Regions from separate parts of the Litchfieldella rifensis genome, predicted to be linked through region 2. Evidence: predicted binding sites of a transcription regulator. Region 2 holds the regulator's gene; each other region holds the start of a gene.
What was found. The regulator PhoB, encoded in region 2, activates phosphate uptake and scavenging genes when phosphate is short. The targets are predictions, from matches to a motif close to TGTCATANNNNTGTCANA.
Positions count from the first base shown of each region.

Region 1: the regulator PhoB is predicted to act here: its motif matches at 2,403-2,420, upstream of phbB (acetoacetyl-CoA reductase).
Region 3: the regulator PhoB is predicted to act here: its motif matches at 1,751-1,768, upstream of phnD (phosphate/phosphite/phosphonate ABC transporter substrate-binding protein).

Region 1 covers NZ_JBHRUG010000026.1:10,060-16,013, forward strand. The annotation lists gene ACFOEV_RS11770 (MalY/PatB family protein) at 1-286, shown strand, start outside; gene ACFOEV_RS11775 (tetratricopeptide repeat protein) at 306-1,238, opposite strand; gene ACFOEV_RS11780 (DUF3750 domain-containing protein) at 1,380-2,150, shown strand; tRNA gene ACFOEV_RS11785 (tRNA-Met) at 2,230-2,306, opposite strand; gene phbB (acetoacetyl-CoA reductase) at 2,494-3,240, shown strand; gene ACFOEV_RS11795 (DUF349 domain-containing protein) at 3,334-5,954, opposite strand, start outside.
Region 2 covers NZ_JBHRUG010000019.1:123,179-129,132, forward strand. The annotation lists gene phoU (phosphate signaling complex protein PhoU) at 1-19, shown strand, start outside; gene cysZ (sulfate transporter CysZ) at 107-844, shown strand; gene phoR (phosphate regulon sensor histidine kinase PhoR) at 832-2,151, opposite strand; gene phoB (phosphate regulon transcriptional regulator PhoB) at 2,153-2,842, opposite strand; gene ubiA (4-hydroxybenzoate octaprenyltransferase) at 2,945-3,835, opposite strand; gene ACFOEV_RS09920 (chorismate--pyruvate lyase family protein) at 3,865-4,341, opposite strand; gene ACFOEV_RS09925 (NAD(P)/FAD-dependent oxidoreductase) at 4,489-5,649, shown strand; gene ACFOEV_RS09930 (HU family DNA-binding protein) at 5,795-5,954, shown strand, end outside.
Region 3 covers NZ_JBHRUG010000031.1:403,000-408,953, reverse strand. The annotation lists gene flhF (flagellar biosynthesis protein FlhF) at 1-112, shown strand, start outside; gene ACFOEV_RS17690 (hypothetical protein) at 114-638, shown strand; gene ACFOEV_RS17685 (flagellar protein FlhE) at 635-1,039, shown strand; gene ACFOEV_RS17680 (histidine phosphatase family protein) at 1,087-1,635, opposite strand; gene phnD (phosphate/phosphite/phosphonate ABC transporter substrate-binding protein) at 1,893-2,906, shown strand; gene phnC (phosphonate ABC transporter ATP-binding protein) at 2,994-3,779, shown strand; gene phnE (phosphonate ABC transporter, permease protein PhnE) at 3,776-4,600, shown strand; gene phnE (phosphonate ABC transporter, permease protein PhnE) at 4,594-5,400, shown strand; gene ACFOEV_RS17655 (RNA polymerase sigma factor FliA) at 5,637-5,954, shown strand, end outside.

The DNA of each region.
Region 1 (5,954 bases), on a different contig from region 2:
ACTGCTCGAGGTCCTGGGTGAACATCGAGCGCGACTGGTCGCGCAGGTGGCGAACTGGCCGGGGGTCGCCATGACCCCGCCAGCATCCACTTATCTGGCCTGGCTGGACCTGCGTCAGGCCGGCCTGGGTGACAACCCGCAGCAAGCCCTGCTGGAGCGAGCCCGAGTGGCATTGTCCGATGGCGCCGCCTTCGGCTGGCCGGGTTTCGCCCGGCTCAATTTCGGTACCACTGCCGTACAACTTGACGAGGCGCTGCGGCGTCTCGATACGGTGCTGGGGCGTTGATCTCCCGCTACCGCCCCGCTCAGTACAGCAAGGCGAACAGCTTGCGTCGATAGGTTACCGTCAGCGGATGGTCGGCGCCGAGCGCATCGAAGACCCGCAACAGGGTCTTGCGCGCGGCGTCGTCGCCATAACTGCGGTCCGCTTTCATCAGCGCCAGCAACTCGTCCAAGCCAGTCTCGTAGTCGCCGTCGGCCACCCGGCGCAAGGCGCGCTTGAAGCGGGCTTCGCTGTCGTCGCGCCCTTCCAGGTCGGCGAGTTCGTCCTGACTGGGAGCCTCCTCGCCGAACTCCAGGCGTGCCCGTACGCCGCGAGCTCGAGGAGCATCACGGTGCTCCGGGGGCAGGTTGTCGAGAATGGCGCGAGCGTCGACGGCATTGCCTTCGGCGAGCACCGCGCTGGCGAGGTCGATCTGATAGTCGTAGTGCTCGGGGTTGTCCTGCACCAGTTGCTGGTAGATCTCCCGGGCGGTCGTGGCATCGCCGGCAGCGAGTGCCGCCTGGGCCTGCTCCTCGGGACTTTCTGGAGCATCCGCGGGTGGCTGGATATATTGTGAGAGCCACTCGCGAATTTGCTTCTCGGGCAGGGCCCCCTGGAATTGGTCGTATAACTGCCCCTGCATGATCAACTTGACGTCGGGGACCGAACGAATGCCGAGCTGAGCGGCGATCTGCTGGTGCTCCTCGATGTTGAGCTTGGCCAGCACGAAAGCGCCGGCATATTCGCGGGCCAGCTTTTCCAGCACCGGCGTCAGGCTCTTGCAGGGTTCGCACCACGGAGCCCAGCAGTCGAGCAGCACCGGCGTACGCATCGAACCTTCCAGTACCACCTGCTGGAAGTTGCTCATGTCGACATCGACGATATAGCTTGCCGGGTCAGCGCCGGTGGGCGCGGAGGAAGGAGTGCTATCGGGTGCCGTCAATGGCTCGCCACTGTGTGGATCGACGATCTGCATAAGAAAATAACCCTGAAAATGGTGGAATTTACCCTTGAGATGCGGGTGATGAGCGTGTGATTCAAGCCCTTCATATAAGCATCTCTATGATGGTGGCAATGGGCAAGCCCTTGCGGCGATAAGGCGTGGGAGACAAACAGGATGAGACAGGTCGTGCATGGGCTGGCCTTGACCATACTTGGGCTAGCGCTGATTCTGGCTGGCCCCATGTTGATGCTGGCCAGTCAGCGTATCGACCTGGACACGCCCTGGCACAGCGCCGAGCGCACGCCGGCGGGGCTGGCGCCGCCGGCACGGGAGACGACGGAAGCGGTGGTGCAGGTATACGCCGCCAGAGCGTTCAACTGGCGTGGTGCCTTCAGTGTGCATACCTGGATTGCCACCAAGGAGGAGGGAGCCCCAACCTATCGTACCTATCAGGTAATGAGCTGGCGGCGGCCGACGGTCGTCATTCGGATCGATGCGCCGGATCGCGCCTGGTACGGCAGCTCGCCCGCGCTGCTGGCCGATTACCGAGGCGACCGTGCCGCCGCCCTGATCCCCATGATCGACGCCGCCGTGGCCGACTATCCCGCGCATGATCGCTACCGTGTCTGGCCGGGCCCCAACAGCAACTCTTTCGTCGCCTGGGTGGTGCGGCAGGTGCCCGGATTGGAAGTGCCGTTACCCAGCACGGCGATCGGCAAGGATTACCTGTTCGGCGAGGTATTCGCGCCCGCGCCCAGCGGCACCGGCTACCAGTTCACTCTGGGGGGCGTGCTCGGCATCCTGCTCGCTGTCGAGGAGGGGCTGGAGATCAATGTGCTGGGGCTGAACCTGGGCATCGATGGGGTGCGACCGGCGCTCAAGCTGCCAGGGATCGGTCGTGTGGGCATGTCGGCCCCCATCAAGGGGAGGGAGGATGGGTTGTGAAAAGCCGAGCCCGACGAGCGACCGTCACCACAACGAAAAAAGCCAGCACCCTGGGTCAGGTACTGGCTTCCTCTATGTTTGGTAGCGGGGACCGGATTTGAACCGATGACCTTCGGGTTATGAGCCCGACGAGCTACCAGACTGCTCCACCCCGCATCAACAGGAACGTATTCTACGCTTTTTTTGCGATGCGTCAAGGGTTGGTTCAACGCTCGTATCATTGGCGCCAAAGCAGCCATACTATGCTTCGGATGTCACGACGTTGTCATCCACCAACTCGAGACTGGTCACGCCAATTCGTATCACCAGTCGAACAAGTGTCATGAATCAGGGAGATAAAAAAATGGCCAATACAGCACCCGTAGCGTGGGTAACCGGCGGCACCGGTGGGATCGGCACAGCGATCTGCCGAGCGCTGGCCAAGGAGGGCTACCAAGTGGTGGCGGGATACAACAATCCCGACAAGGCCAAGTCCTGGTTGGAGCAACAACGTGCCGACGGCTATGACAATATCGCCCTGTCCGGTATCGACCTGACCGACTACAGTGCCTGTGAGGCGGGCGTTCGCGAAATTCGCGAGACCCATGGACCGATCAGTGTGCTGGTCAACTGCGCCGGGATCACTCGGGACGGTACCCTCAAGAAAATGACCCCCGAACAATGGAAGGAAGTGATCGATACCAACCTGAACAGTGTCTTCAATACGTGCCGCAGCGTGATCGAGGATATGCTCGAGGCGGGCTATGGGCGTATCGTCAACATCTCATCGATCAACGGCCGCAAGGGACAGTTCGGTCAGGTCAATTATGCTGCGGCCAAGGCCGGGATGCATGGTTTGACCATGTCGCTGGCTCAGGAGACCGCCACCAAGGGCATCACCGTCAATACCCTCTCGCCGGGGTATATCGCCACTGACATGATCATGAAGATTCCCGAAAAGGTTCGTGAAGCGATACGCGAGGCGATTCCCGTCAAGCGTTACGGCACCCCCGAGGAGATCGCCCGGGCCGTGGTGTTCCTGGCAGACCGGGAGTCCGGCTTCATCACCGGCGCCAACCTGGATATCAATGGCGGACAGTTCATGGGGTGATGCCCCCGGAGGTGGACGATCGCCCGCGGTGATTCCGTGGGCCAGGTAAGACGCGAGGCTCAGGTCTCGCGTCTCGCATGTCGGGGGCCACGGTCACTGGGATGACTGGTGCAACAACTTCGACAGCAGGGTATCCAACTCGCCGGCTTCCCTGGACCAGAGCGATTCGCTGACCGGCCCGGTAGCGAAGATTTCCCGCAACACGTCATGCAGCTCCTCGGCCCGGGTCAGCTCACGCCCCAGCCCATTGTTCAAGCGCTCGACCTGAATCGCCAGGCGCAAGGCATCGTCCTGAGGGCTGATCCGATCGCCCGCCAGCAAGGCGAGGTGTACCCGCAGTCGGGTCAGCGCTTCCTCGACCTCCAACTCAGGGGGTGGGTGGTGACGGGCAGCGTTGCGATGCTGATGGGCCTGCATCATGTCACCGTCCAGGGTATTGTCGCCGTCGACGTCGATGGCCTCTTCTCCCGCCAAGGTGGCCGCGTCGGCTGCCAGGTGGGCGCTGAGCAGCGGCTGCAGGGCCTGCCAGCGCTCGACCTCCTCGCTGACGGCCAGACGCATCAGGCGCTCACGCCGGGCGCGCAGAATGCCGGACCAGCGGCGGTGCATACCTTCACTGCGGCGCCCCGGTGGCAATGGTTCCAGGGCTTCGGCCTCGGCGATGGCCTGGTCGAGCACTGGCGCTTCCCGGCTGGTGTCGGGGTGCCAGGCGTCGAGGCGGTCGATCAAGGCCTGCATGGCATCGAGCCGTGCCTTGGCGCGCTCGGCGCGATTGTCGCGTTCGGCTTCCCGACTGGCGAAGATGGCGTCGCAGATGTCACGAAACTCCCGCCACAAGGCCTGCTCCTCTCCCTTGGGGGCACGACCCAGTTCGCGCCAGTGGCGTTGCAGTGTCTTGGCCTGTTCGGCGCACTGAACGGCGGACTGTGACGATGCCTGGAGCGCCCTGGCCCGCTCGATCAGCTCTCGCTTGGCATCGGCGATTTCCTGGGCGCGGCGGTCGATCAGTGCCTGCAGGTCGTGGCGTATGCGGCCAAAACGCCGTCCTATGGCTTCGGCGTGATCGCGGGGCACCGGCGAATGCCGACGCCATTGCTCACGGGCACGGTCGCGGATGTCGCGCAGGGCATCGGGGTCGGCGGAGGGATCGGGATGTTCCAGCAGCGCTTCGAGCTGCTCGCATAGCGCCTGGCGGGCCTCGAGGTTGAGCGCGCGTTGGCGATTCAGTGCTTCGCGCCAGGGGGTCAGTCGCTCGTGGATGCGATCGGAAGCGGCGCGGAACCGAGAGGACAGTTCACGGTCGGCGGCGGCATCGCCGAGCTCCCTCCACTCCTTGACCAGCTGTCGGTGACGGCGGTCAAGCTCGGCATCGACGATACTGTCGTCGTCGGCAAGCTCGGCAATGGCCTGGCATAGCTGGTCGCGCTTGGGGCCCGCGACGAAGCCGCGCCAGTCGCGCAGCTCGGCGAGTTGCGCGCCCAGGCGCTTGAGGGTTCCCAAGTGGGGGCGCAGGCGTGATCCGGGCAAGTGCTCGGTACGATGGCGCAGGCTCTGGTGCAGGCGGCTGGCCCCCTTGAAGGCGCCTCGCTGCAACAGGCGCTCGAGTTCCCGCAGGTCATGCTCGAAGGCCTCCAGCCGCTCGTCATGGCTGGGGGGCTCGGAGGCGGTGTCCTGTTCCAACTGGCGCCGGGCGCGTTCGAGAAGTGCCGTGGGTGGCAGCCATTCGGGCCACGCGCAATCATCGAGCAGGGTGGCGAGACGGGGGCGGTCGTTGTCGTCCAGGGCCTGTTCCAGTGCCGCAGCATGTTGGCCCAATCGTTCCCAGGCCTGGCCGAGGCGCTCGTACTCGTCGAGGGCGGCATCGTAGCGTTGGCGCAGTGCGTCATCGGGCGAATGGTGGTCGGAGAGCGTTTGCCAGCGGCTGGCCAGCAGGCGCTTCTGCGCCCGCAGGCTGTCGATGTCCTGGGCGCTGAGACGTTCTCCCAGGCGTAGCCCGTGCAGTGACTCTTCGAGGGCTTCAACCAGTGCCTGGCGCGTCTGGGCGGCATCCTCTCGCTGCCGATCGGCGGCCTCGTGGACGTGCAACTGAGCATCATGATCGGTGATCGTCTTGCGGCAGCGCAGACAGGCGTCCTGGTAGCGGCGTTCCTGCTCGGTGCTCGGCAGGTTCTTGAGAGCCTCCCATTCCCGTTGCAGATGGCGATAGCGTCCGGCATACAAGGGTTCCCAGGCATGCTGGCCATGCTGTTCGAGAGCTTGCAGGATACGCTCGCGTTCGGCATGGGCCGCCGCCACTTGGGCCGCATCGGCTCGCTGTTGATTGAGCCGCTCGCGAGCCAGGCGGGTGACGTGCTTGTCGCGCTTGGCATGGCGCATCAGGCGGACGAGTCCTTCCTCGCTCTGTACTCGGGTCGCGGCGGCATGACGTACCGCGGCAATGCCGTTCTCGCAGGCTTGGTGGATCAGTACGTCCTCGTCGGTAAGGCGCTCCAGGGCGGTCAGGCGCAATTGCTGATTGTCGCCCTGCATGGCGATGTCCGCCAGCAGCGCCTCGTCGTCGAGGCGTTCCACCAAGGCCAGTCTCTCGTGCAAGGCGATGCCGGTTTCGCGCCCCACCAGGAGAGCGACGAGGCGTAAGCGCAGCTGGGGAGAGTCGGCGCCATTCGCCAGCAGGGCCAGCAACTGAGCGGGGTCGTTCAATTTTGCCAAGGCAT
Region 2 (5,954 bases):
CTTGAAGCGCAAGCGCTGAGTATTTTCCGCCACGCGATGCGATACTGACGACCGTCGCCCTTCGCTGGCGACGGTCTCGTCGTTTCCTGTTCGGAGTTCGCTTGCGATGCTGAATGCCCTGACCGCACTCACGCGGGGTACGCGACTGGTGTTCTCGCCGGGTCTGCGGCGCTACGTGTTCGCGCCGGTGCTGATCAATCTGCTGGTCTATGCCGCCATGCTGCACTATGTGCTGGCCAGCTTCGGTGGCTGGCTGGATGCCTGGATGGCCATGGTCCCGGCCTGGCTGGGATGGTTGGAATGGCTGATCTGGCCGCTGTTCGTGATCGCCCTGGTGCTGGTGGTATTCTTCACCTTCACCCTGGTGACCCATATGATCGCCGCCCCTTTCTACGGCTTTCTGGCCGCCAAGGTGGAAACCCGCGTGACCGGCAGGCCGCCCGCCGACGATCGGGGACTGCTCAAGACCGGCATCGACGCACTGGGCCGCGAAATGGTCAAGCTGGCCTATATTCTGCCGCGGCTGGCACTGCTGCTCGTGGTGAGCTGGATCCCGGGCATCAACCTCATCGCCCCATTGCTGTGGGCCGCCTTCTCGGCCTGGATGATGTCCATTACCTATCTCGACTATCCGATGGACAACAACAAGGTCGGCTTCGCCGACATGAAGCGCCGGCTGCGCGCGCGCTGGTGGCCGACCCTCACCTATGGCGGCTGGGTCACCCTGATCACCTGGATTCCGCTGGCCAACCTGTTCCTGCTGCCCGGCGCCGTGGCCGGCGCGGTGTTGATGTGGGACCGGCACTACCGCGATCCCGCCATGGGGGTGGTTCAGGCGCGCTGAACTTCGCTGCGATCGTTGTTGGTGGCGATCAGGCGCGTCTTGGGGAAGACGCAGCGGAACAAGGCACCGCTGCCGGGATGGGAGTCGATCTCGAGGCTCGCATCATGGCGCAGCAGCACGTGCTTGACGATGGCCAGCCCCAGGCCGGTCCCGCCGGTGGCGGTGCTGCGGCCCTTGTCGACACGGTAGAAGCGTTCGGTCAGGCGCGGGATATGCACCGGGTCGATACCGTCGCCGTCGTCCTCCACCTCGAGACAGGCACCGGCGCCGTAGGCGCGCCAACGCAACACGATATGGCAGCCCTCGGCGGTATAGCGCACGGCATTGAACACCAGGTTGGAAACGGCACTGCGCAATTCCTGTTCGCTGCCCAGCAACTGGCGGTCGTCGTCGAGTTCGACACTCAGGATGTGACGCCCGCCGGAGAGCGACTCGCCATCGCGGCGAATCGCCTCGAGCAGCTCGCTGACCCGTACCGGGGTCGCATCGTCGGTGCGCTGGTCGATCTCCAGGCGCGACAGCAGCAGCAGGTCGTTGACCAGGTTCTGCATGCGCGTGGTCTGTTCCTGCATCTGGGCCAGGCCACGCGCGAAGCGGGCCGGCAACTGGTCGGCGTAATCCGAGTAGGTCTCCAGATAGCCGCTGAGCACCGTCAGCGGCGTGCGCAGCTCATGCGAGACATTGGCCACGAAGTCGCGGCGCATCTGTTCCAGGCGGTGCAGCCGGGTGATGTCGCGGGCCATCAGCAAACGCTCGTCGTCGCCGTAGAGGGTGATCTGGAACTGCAGCACCCGGCGCTCGTCGATCGGGGATGGCAGGGTCAGCGGTTCGCGGTAGTCACGAGCATTGAAGTAGTCGATGAAGCGCGGATCGCGCAATAGGTTGGTGATGTGCTGGCCGCGGTCGTGAGCGGCCACCAGGCCCAGCATGCGCTCGGCGGCGCTGTTCCACCACTCGAGGTCGCCGCGCCGGTCGAGCATGACCACGCTGTCATTCATCGCCTCTGACGATTCCTGGATACGCCGCAGAGTGGAACGCAGGCGTTGTTGGGTGAGGCGCTGGCCCTTCTGGTACTTGTAGAGGCGATCGAACAGCTCCCCCCACACGCCGCTGCCAGCCGGTGGTTCGTCATGCGGGTGGCGGGTCAGCCAGCGATACAGGGCACGCAACTGGTACAGGTGCATCGCCAGGTAGATACCCAGCCCGGCGGCCAATCCCAGCCCGGGCACGCCGATCACCCAGCCCGCTGCCAGACCGGCGATGGCCAAGGCGGCTAGCCGCCACAGTTCGCGGGTCCAGAGATGCACGTCAGCCCTTGGCGGAGAACCGATAGCCGGTGCCGCGCACCGTCTGGATCAGATGCTGATGGGTGTCGCCCAACGCCTTGCGCAGGCGACGGATATGCACGTCCACGGTCCGCTCCTCGACATAGACATTACCGCCCCACACTTGATCGAGCAGTTGACTGCGAGTATAGGCGCGTTCCTGGTGGGTCATGAAGAACTGCAGCAGACGATATTCGGTAGGGCCGATATCCACGGCGCTGCCGTGGGCACTGACGCGATGGCTGGCCGGGTCCAGTATCAGGCCCTCGACCTCCACGGCTTCCTCGACCCCCTTGGGGGTGGTGCGCCGCAGCACCGCCTTGAGACGTGCCACCAGCTCGCGCGGCGAGAAGGGTTTGGTGATGTAGTCGTCGGCCCCCGCTTCGAGCCCCAGGATCTTGTTGTCCTCTTCGCTCTTGGCGGTGAGCAGGATGATGGGCAGCTCGGCGGTGGTCTCCTCACGCTTGAGGCGCCGCGCCAGTTCGATGCCGCTGGTGCCGGGCATCATCCAGTCGAGCAGCAGCAGGTCGGGTTGGTGATCGACCACCATGGCATGCGCTGTCTGGGCGCTGTCGGCTTCCAGTACCCGGTAGTCGGCCATTTCCAGGGCCACGGCAATCATCTCGCGGATCGAGGCTTCGTCATCGACGATCAGAACGGTCTTGGCGGTCATTGGCAGGCCTCATGAAGGCAATGACGGAGTGATGACGATTGCAACATGCTGATATGACAATACCATGACAGCCGCTCTTGGCCGAGCCTGATGTAGCCCCGCTCACCCGCTCGCGGGCGGCCACAGCGCCAGGACCAGGCCGGCGAAGACCACCAGGCCCGCCCAGTGGTTGTTGAGAAAGGCGCGGAAGCAGTGTTCGCGGGAACGGTCGTGGATCAGCCAATGCTGGTAGACGAAAATCGCCGCCATGGCCGCTAGCCCCAGCCAGTAGAAACCGCCCAATGCCAGGCGAATCCCGAGCCAGCCCAGCAGTCCCAGTGTCGCGAGTTGCAGCAGGCCGATCATCAGCTTGTCGGCGCGCCCGAACAGCACCGCGGTGGACTTGATGCCGATCTCGAGGTCGTCGTCGCGGTCGACCATGGCGTACTGGGTGTCGTAGGCCACCGTCCAGGCGACATTGGCGGCGAATAGCAGCCAGGCCTCCACCGGCAGTTCCTGACGTACCGCACCGAAGGCCATGGGGATCGCCCATGAAAAGGCAGCGCCGAGAAAGAGCTGCGGCAAGTGGGTATAGCGCTTCATGAAGGGATAGATGAAGGCGAGGGCCACGCCCACGAAGGACAGCATCACCGTGAACAGGTTGGTGAAACACACCAGCACGAAGGCGCTGGCCACCAGCACGCCGAACAATACCTTGGCTTCCCGCTCGCGGATGCGGCCGGTGGCCAGTGGCCGGTCGCGGGTGCGCTTGACGTGGCCATCGAAATGGCGATCGGCATAGTCGTTGACCACACAGCCGGCGGCCCGCATCAGATACACTCCGGCAACGAAGATCAACAGCACGTCACGGCTTGGCAGGCCCTCGGCAGCGATCCACAGCGCCCACAGTGTGGGCCACATCAGTAGCCAGGTGCCGATCGGGCGGTCGAGCCGCATCAGGTGCAGGAAATCGGGCAGGCGTCTGATGCCGCGGGGGGGCAAAGTCTGTTCCATCGCAACCTCCAGGACGATTGGCCGATATCCTAGCGCGGCGGCAGGCGCAAATCATCCGCCATGGTGTCGAGGAAGAATTCCTGAACCAGCACCGCGAAGCGCCCGTGGCGGAACACCGAGCGTCGTCCCCAGGGGCCAGGGGCTGGATAGAAGGGGGCCGGCTGGTGGGTGGTTTCGATGGAACTGCGTTCGAGGTCGGGTTGACGAAACAGCCAGCTCCCCAGGGAGCGCTCCCCCAGGCGGTCCAGGCGCTGGCCGCGCAGTTGCGCCAGGGGGGCCACCGAACGCGCTACCACCCAAGGGCGTTCGGCCACACTAAGCGCCACTTCGCGCAGCCAGGCATGCCGGCCCAACGGCAGACCCAGGGCCTGGGCCTCGTCACGCCGGGGGCGGCCGATGCGCTGGTCGAGCAAGCAGACGCGGAAGTCACGGCTTCCTGCGGCCGCGATCAGGCGCGCCGTCAGCGAATCGCTGGAGGCAACCCAATCCCACCAGGCGGGACTCATGGCCGGGCGACTGGCAGCGGCGGGATGCCAATGAGGGCATCTGCTCGCAACGATTGTCAGGCGATCGCGCACCTCGCGTCTCCGGGTCAGGAACGGGGCGCGTAGTGTAACATGTGGGCTCGATGATATTGGCTTGCCAGGAGCTTCATGAGCGAACCTCTGACCATTCTCGGTACCGGCATGGCTGGCCTCGGCCTGGCCCGACAACTGCGTGCCCGGGATCCCGAGCGAGCGATCACGCTGATTACGGCGGACAGTGGCGATGACTACTCCAAGCCCCTGCTGTCTACCGGGTTCGCCAAGGGCCTGCCCCCCGAACGCCTGGCGCAACGCTCGGCGTTGGAGGTGGCGGATCAACTGGAGGCGGTGGTGCGTACCCATACGCGGGTCACGGCCATCGATGTCGAGGCCAACACGCTGTGGCTGGATCGCGAAGCGCTGCCCTACGGCGAGTTGGTGATCGCCACCGGGGCGGTGCCGCAGCCGCCGATGGCGATTGCCGAGAGTGTCAGCGGGCGGGTCTTCACCATCAACGATCTCGATGATTACCGCGTCTTCCATCATGCCCTGAGTCGTCTCGGCCGGCCCGGCCGGGTAGCCATCGTCGGCGCCGGACTGGTGGGTTGCGAGTTCGCCAACGATCTCGCCGATGGCGGTCATCGGGTCTGCCTGATCGCTCCGGAAACCACGCCCTTGGCGCGTCTGCTGCCCGAGCCACTGGGCAAGGCGCTGGGCGATGCCATGCGCGATAGCGGTATCGAGCTGCGGATGGGGCGCACCCTGGCCACTCTCGAAGAGGGCGGAGCTAATGTAAGTATGACATTGAGCGATGGCGATACCCTGGAAGCGGACCTGGTGCTGGTCGCCACCGGCCTCAAGCCGCGTATCCAGCTTGCCGCCGAAGCGGGGCTCGAGGTCAGTGATGCGGGTATCCATACCGACCGCTATCTGCGCACGTCGGCCCCGGGAGTCCATGCTCTGGGCGACGTGGCCTGTGTGGACGGTATCAATGCCATGTACGTACAGCCGTTGCAGGCCTGTGCCAAGGCCCTGGCGGCCACCCTCTCCGGCACCCCGACGCGAGTCAGCTATGGTCCCTGGCCGGTGCTGGTCAAGACCCCGGTATGTCCGGTGGTCTCCCTGCCGCCGAGACAGGCGCCGGCGCGTTGGCATATCGAAGGGGAGAGCCCCGACTTGACAGCCTTGGCCGAGGACGAAGACGGACGTTTGATTGGATTTGCGTTGACAGGCGCCTGCGTCAGGCGGAAAGTCGAACTGGCGCGAGCGGCCCCGGCGTTGCTAGTCTAGTGACGTTATGGTGCAGTCGTTCTCGCAGGGGGCGGCAGTCGTTCTCGCAGGGAACGACAATGCATCGCAACGGGTGTCGCTTCTCAATGAACAATAATGACGGCGGCCAGGCCGCCTTGCTTATGCCAAATCAGGAGGGTTTTTTATGCGCAAACCAGAACTCGCCTCGGCGATTGCCGAGCGTGCCGATCTTTCCAAGGACAAGGCCGGGCAGGTACTCAATGTCATTCTCGACGAGATTACCGGCAGTGTGGCCAAGGGGCAGGACGTATCCCTGATCGGTTTCGGCTCCTTCACCGTGCGCG
Region 3 (5,954 bases), on a different contig from region 2:
GGTCGGTAAGGGACAACGCAAGCCGAGCCAATTGCTGGAGGCCTTGTTGCACCTCTTCGCTGCGCGGGACGTCTTTCGCCAGATGAGGCACAGTGGGCAAGAGGCACTCTGAGATGAATCGGCCGACTTCCGGGAATGACGACCAGGCGGCTGGCTTGCGCAGTTGGGCGGCACGGCAGGACATTGCCGTGGAGGAGACGCCGGACAGGCGTGTCGCTCCCCGGCTGCGGACCTTGATGGTGGTAGGGTTGCCGGACTCCTCTCGGCAGCAACGGCAACGCGTAGAGCAGGTGCTGCACGACTGGCATGCCGGTGGTCAACGTTGGATCGGCGATCCTGGGGCATGGCGAGTGGTGGCCCTGGATGCGGCCAGTCCCCATCTGACGGTACTCGCCGATCAGCAGCCACGCTGGGCCTTGTGGGTGGATAGCGATCTCGAGGGCTTTCGCCGCGCCTATCTGGCGCTCAAATCGCTGCGTTCCCGGCAAGGGCCGCGTCGTCTGCTGGCGATTCATCCGGGATTCGCTTCGCGTTCCGGCCTGCTCAACAATCTGCAACAGGCCGCCGCTGACTTTCTCGGTATCGAGTTGCTGGTGCTGGACGGCAGCACGTCTGGCCGGGTGGGACGACGCGCATGACGGTATTGCGTTGGCTGGCAGTCGCTATGATCGCGGTGAGTGCCTTGTCGATACCACCAGCCTGGGCGGCATCGGGTAGTTGGGTGGCAGAGGCGCCCGGGCTGCGTGTGGCCGTACCCGAGCGTGAAACGCGCTCGCCACCCCTGGCAGCACCCGATGTCATCCCCGGTGGCGCGCGCATCTCCACACTGCGTTGGCGGTTCGAGGCCTCGACGAGGCGACCCCTGCAAGCCTGGCTGTGTCACCCGGCTCGCTGTATACCGTTATCTTCCCCGTCCGGTCGAAGCACGGCCCTGGCCGAGTTGCCGGCAACCGCCCCTCTGCACTTCCGGTTTCGGCTTCCTCGCGGAGGGCAGGCGGTGCAGGTGGAGGGGGTGCAGGTAATCGTCGATTATTATTAGGTCCCGCTCGAAAACTGCCATCGCTCGCCGACTTTTCGTACGGCGCCTTAAGAGCCGGCATCGCGCAGCACGGTGATGCTGGCCGGCGCCAGGGACGGATGATCGCGATGACGTTGCAGCGGCTTGCCCGCGACAGCGGTAAGCAGGATCTGCAGCGGGTCGCCATGACTGACCAGGAGCACCGTCTCGCCGCTGTATTGCGCTTCCAGGGCTGAAATGACCGCCTGCATGCGCCTGGCCACGGCGACGACACTTTCCACGCCACGGCATTGATGGCCGGCATCCTCGGCATCCAGTGCCCAGACGTCGGGATAATGGGTGTCGGCCTGGGTGTCGAATTCGCCGAAGAAACGTTCGCGCAGCCGCTGTTCGACTTGCATGATCAGCCCGAAGTGGTCGGCGATGCGTGCCGCCGTCTGCGTGGTGCGCAGGAAGTCGGAGTGCAGGACGCGAGTCGGCACAGGCCACCGCCAGTCACTGGTGACGGCCGCCAGTTGGGCCTCGCCCCGCGCCGAGAGACCGAAACCTTCGACTCCTCGTGCGGGATCGCTGACGATCAGGCCGGCTTCGTTGGCCTGACTATGGCCATGGCGCATCAGAAGGTAGCGGTTACGTCGGAGCACGGGTGCCTTTACCTCGCAGGGGGTCACCTGTTCATGACGGCTGAGGCTCTGCCGTCCCATTGCCTGACTCGCTTTCGAGCACAGGCGTTGTAAAAAAATTGACATATTCTTGATGGGAAATCTAGACTAAACGGATAAGTTGTGCCTCGTTATTCTGATAACAACAACAGACCCAAGCTTTACTATAACACCAAACAATGAAATTAATATAAGTATAAGAGGATCGCGCCATGAGCCGTTTTTCATTTATCAAGGGTATCGATACGTCAGGGAAATATCGCTCTGGAATAGTGTTATCGCTGGCAGCAGTGCCCTTGACCTTGTTGTTGGCGAGTCAAGCCTTGGCCGATTGCGAGCGAGGCGATTTGGATGCACTTTATTGTGATGAAGATGGCGACATGGTGGCAGACTTACCTAAAGACGAATCTGAGTGGGTGAATCCGGATACCTTGATCTTTGCTTATACTCCGGTCGAGGACCCCGCTATCTATTCCGATATCTGGCAACCCTTCATCGATCATCTACAAGATGCTACGGGAAAGAGTGTGCGTTTCTTTGCCGTGCAGTCGAATTCTGCACAGGTTGAAGCGATGCGAAGTGGACGGCTCCATATTGCCGGCTTTTCCACTGGACCGACCCCTTTCGCCGTCAATCTGGCCGGTGCGGTTCCGTTTGCCTTGATGGGATCGGATGATGGCCGGTTTGGTTATACCCTTCAACTCTATACCCATGTGGATTCGGGTATCGACAGCATGGAGGATCTGCGGGGTCGCCGAGTCGCGCATACCTCACCGACTTCCAACTCGGGGAACCAGGCTCCCAGAGCACTTTTCCCTGAGTTGGGCATCACTCCCGGCGACGACTATGAAGTCGTTTACTCGGGTAGCCATGATCAATCCATGCTGGGTGTCGTGGCCCAGGACTATGATGCGGCACCCGTGGCATCGGAAGTCGTTGAGCGCATGGCAGCACGCGGCTTGTATGAGGAGGAGGATGTCAAGATAATCTTTGAGTCTGCCCCTTTTCCGACAACCTCCTATACTTATGCGCATAATCTTCATCCCGATCTTGTCGAGAAGATAAAAGAGGCTTTCTTTTCCTTCGACTTTGAAGGGACGGCGCTGGGAGATGAGTTCGAAGGCGTCGATAAATTTATCCCGATCCGTTACGAGTCTGATTGGGCGGTAATTCGCACTATCCAGAAGGCAAACAATGTGCGTTATACTCGTGACGATCTTGAGTGATGCCGGATGGCTGTGGAACGGGCCGCACTGTCGTTGGTGCGGCCTGTTTCTTGTTGTTTGAATCAATGTAGCTCCTGGAAAGGTCATATGCTCAAGATCTCTAATCTTGTCAAGCGCTACGGCAGTGATGAGCCGGTTCTCAAAGGCCTGGATTTGACGGTCGAGGGAAGCTGCGTCGTTTCCATCGTGGGGGCATCCGGTGCAGGAAAAAGTACCATGCTCCGATGTATCAACCGACTGGTGGAGCCGACATCGGGATCCATCACGCTCAATGATCTGGAACTGGTAAGTCTTGGAAAAGGTGAATTGAGACGAGCCAGAAGAAAGATCGGTATGGTGTTCCAGGGATTCAACTTGATTGACCGGCTAACGGTCATGGAGAATGTGCTGTCCGGAAGACTGGGGTACGTGAACTTCTTTCAGGCAGTGAGCCGGCGTTTTCCTCAACAGGATATCGACCGGGCCTTCACCTTGATGCAGCGAGTTGGCATCGTGCAATACGCCAACAAGCGCGCTGATGAACTTTCGGGGGGAGAGCGTCAGCGTGTCGGTGTGGTTCGAGCTTTGATGCAGGAACCGGAAATTCTACTGGCCGATGAGCCTACGGCCTCGTTGGACCCCAAGACATCAGAACAAATCATGGTATTGCTGCAGAGTCTCTCGGACGAAATGTCGCTGCCCGTTTTGATCAATATCCATAACGTCTCGCAAGCGAAGACCTATACCGAGCGTATCGTGGGGCTTCGTCATGGCCGGATGATATTCGATGGCGCTCCCGCTGATTTCAACAAGGAGGCCTTGGATGCCATTTATGGAGGCATAGAAGCGGCGGAGGAGATGTTGGAGAAGAATACCTGGGAGAAAGTGTCGTGACACAAGGTGATCTTTCTTCCCGTGGCAACGTCGGATATGGCAGGAAATGGAAGAAACCACCTTTTATTGTGAATCCTGTTATCCGATATGGTCTGCTGGCGGCTGCCGTCGTCTATTTTTATTGGGCTTTTAGCACGCTTCCGTTTGATTGGGAGCGGATTTCCGAGGGACTGCCACGAGCGGCCAGGATTTTCGGCGGCGGATTTCCTCCAAGCTTTGAACGTGCAGGACTATTGCTGACCGGGTTCAAGGAAAGTTTTCAGATAGCGATCTTGGCAACGCTGTTGGGTGTCATGCTGTCCATCCCCTTTGCGATTATGGCTGCCCGCAATATCGCGCCAAAGCCGATCTACTTCCTTGGCCGAGCCGTTATCATCGTTTCACGCAGTTTTCATCCCGTTATCGTGGCCATTCTTTTCGTCAAGGCCGTGGGATTCGGTCCCTTGGCTGGTATCTTGACACTAACTATCTATTCGATAGGGTTTGTTGGAAAGTTGCTTGCTGAAGAGATCGAGGAAATCGACTGGGGGCAGGTGGAGGCGGTGCGCGCGACGGGGGCCGGGTATTTTGCAACGCTTGTCTATTCCGTGTTCCCGCAGATATTGCCTCGGCAAGTCGGGTTGTCCATGTACCAGTTGGATAGTAACTTGCGTGCTTCAGCAGTCGTCGGGATCGTGGGGGCCGGCGGGATCGGCGCTACCTTGATGAATGCATTCGGACGATATGATTACGATTTTGCCTTTGCGATATTGCTGGTAATTATCGGTGTGATCCTGGTGAGTGAGGGTGTTAGTGGCTGGGTGAGGAAGAAAATATGGTAGAGCGTGATGATTTGGCCACTAGAGTCTGGGTTCGCTATGATCGGAAAGAGAAGTTGGTCCGTCTTCTCATTTATTTAACTATTGTCGCTGTTATCGTATGGGCTGTTCGAGATGTCGATATATTCTGGCCCTGGGTCTGGGATGCTCCTGTACAGATCCATAGCCTGGGTCGTCGCATGTGGCCACCCGACATTCGGGATCTTGGGCTTATTGTCAATGCCATGATCGAGACCGTGCATATTGCGACGCTAGCGACGTTCCTGACGGTGTTCCTGGCTCTTCCGGTATCTTATATTGCTGCGCAGAACACGACGCCTAACCGGTTTTGCCTGTGGCTGGGGAGATTCATCCTGGTCTCCAGCCGGTCGGTCAATACCATTATTTGGGCACTGCTATTTGTGGCTATCTTCGGGCCAGGCGTGCTGGCGGGCATTCTCGCTATCATGTTTCGCTCCATTGGCTTCATAGGAAAACTGATGGGCGAGGCCATCGAAGAGATCGACCGGCGCCCGGTCGAGGCCATACAAGCGACCGGGGCATCGAGGATGAAAGTGGTTTTCTATGCGATCGTCCCACAAGTCATTCCTGCCTTTTTCGCTATCATCATCTTGAGGTGGGACATCAATATACGAGAATCGACCGTCTTGGGTCTGGTGGGGGCCGGTGGTATCGGGGTGATATTGCAGGGTTCGATCGATACTTTTGCCTGGCAGGCCGTTGCCACGATCCTGATCGCGATCATCATCCTCGTGCTGGTCGGGGAAGCCGTTACCAGTTGGTTGCGTCGCAAGGTGATCTGACGGATGGCCCCATGCTGTGCGAGCCAGAAGCCGTTCCTGAGTGGAGACGCTGGCGCCAACGGCGGCCCTTGAGAGGGCAAAACTCGGAAAAGCCTTGCATTGGACGGGGTATTCGATGCTTGGCGGGAGTCTGCGGGGGGCAATAATGGAATGCGTGACGGGTCGGTGTATCGACCCGTGGTATCGGTTTTCCATGGATTCAAGGCTTTCCGTTAGGGCTGCCCGAGGCGAGAAAGATGTACACGGCACAGGGCAAGATCGACCAAGGGGCATTGCTCGAGCAGTACCTCCCCATAGTGCGGCGACAGGCTTTGGCGCTGCAGGTGAAACTGCCGGCGAGTGTAGAGCTCGATGACCTGATCCAGGCGGGCATGGTCGGTCTGCTGGATTGCCTGGCGCGTTATGACGCCAAGCATGGGGCAAGCTTCACCACTTATGCCAGCCAGCGCATTCGCGGGGCCATGATCGACGAACTGCGCAGCCGCGACTGGGTGCCGCGTAGTGTGCGGCGCAATGCCAGGGCTCTGGATGAAGCCATCCGGCGACTCGAGCAG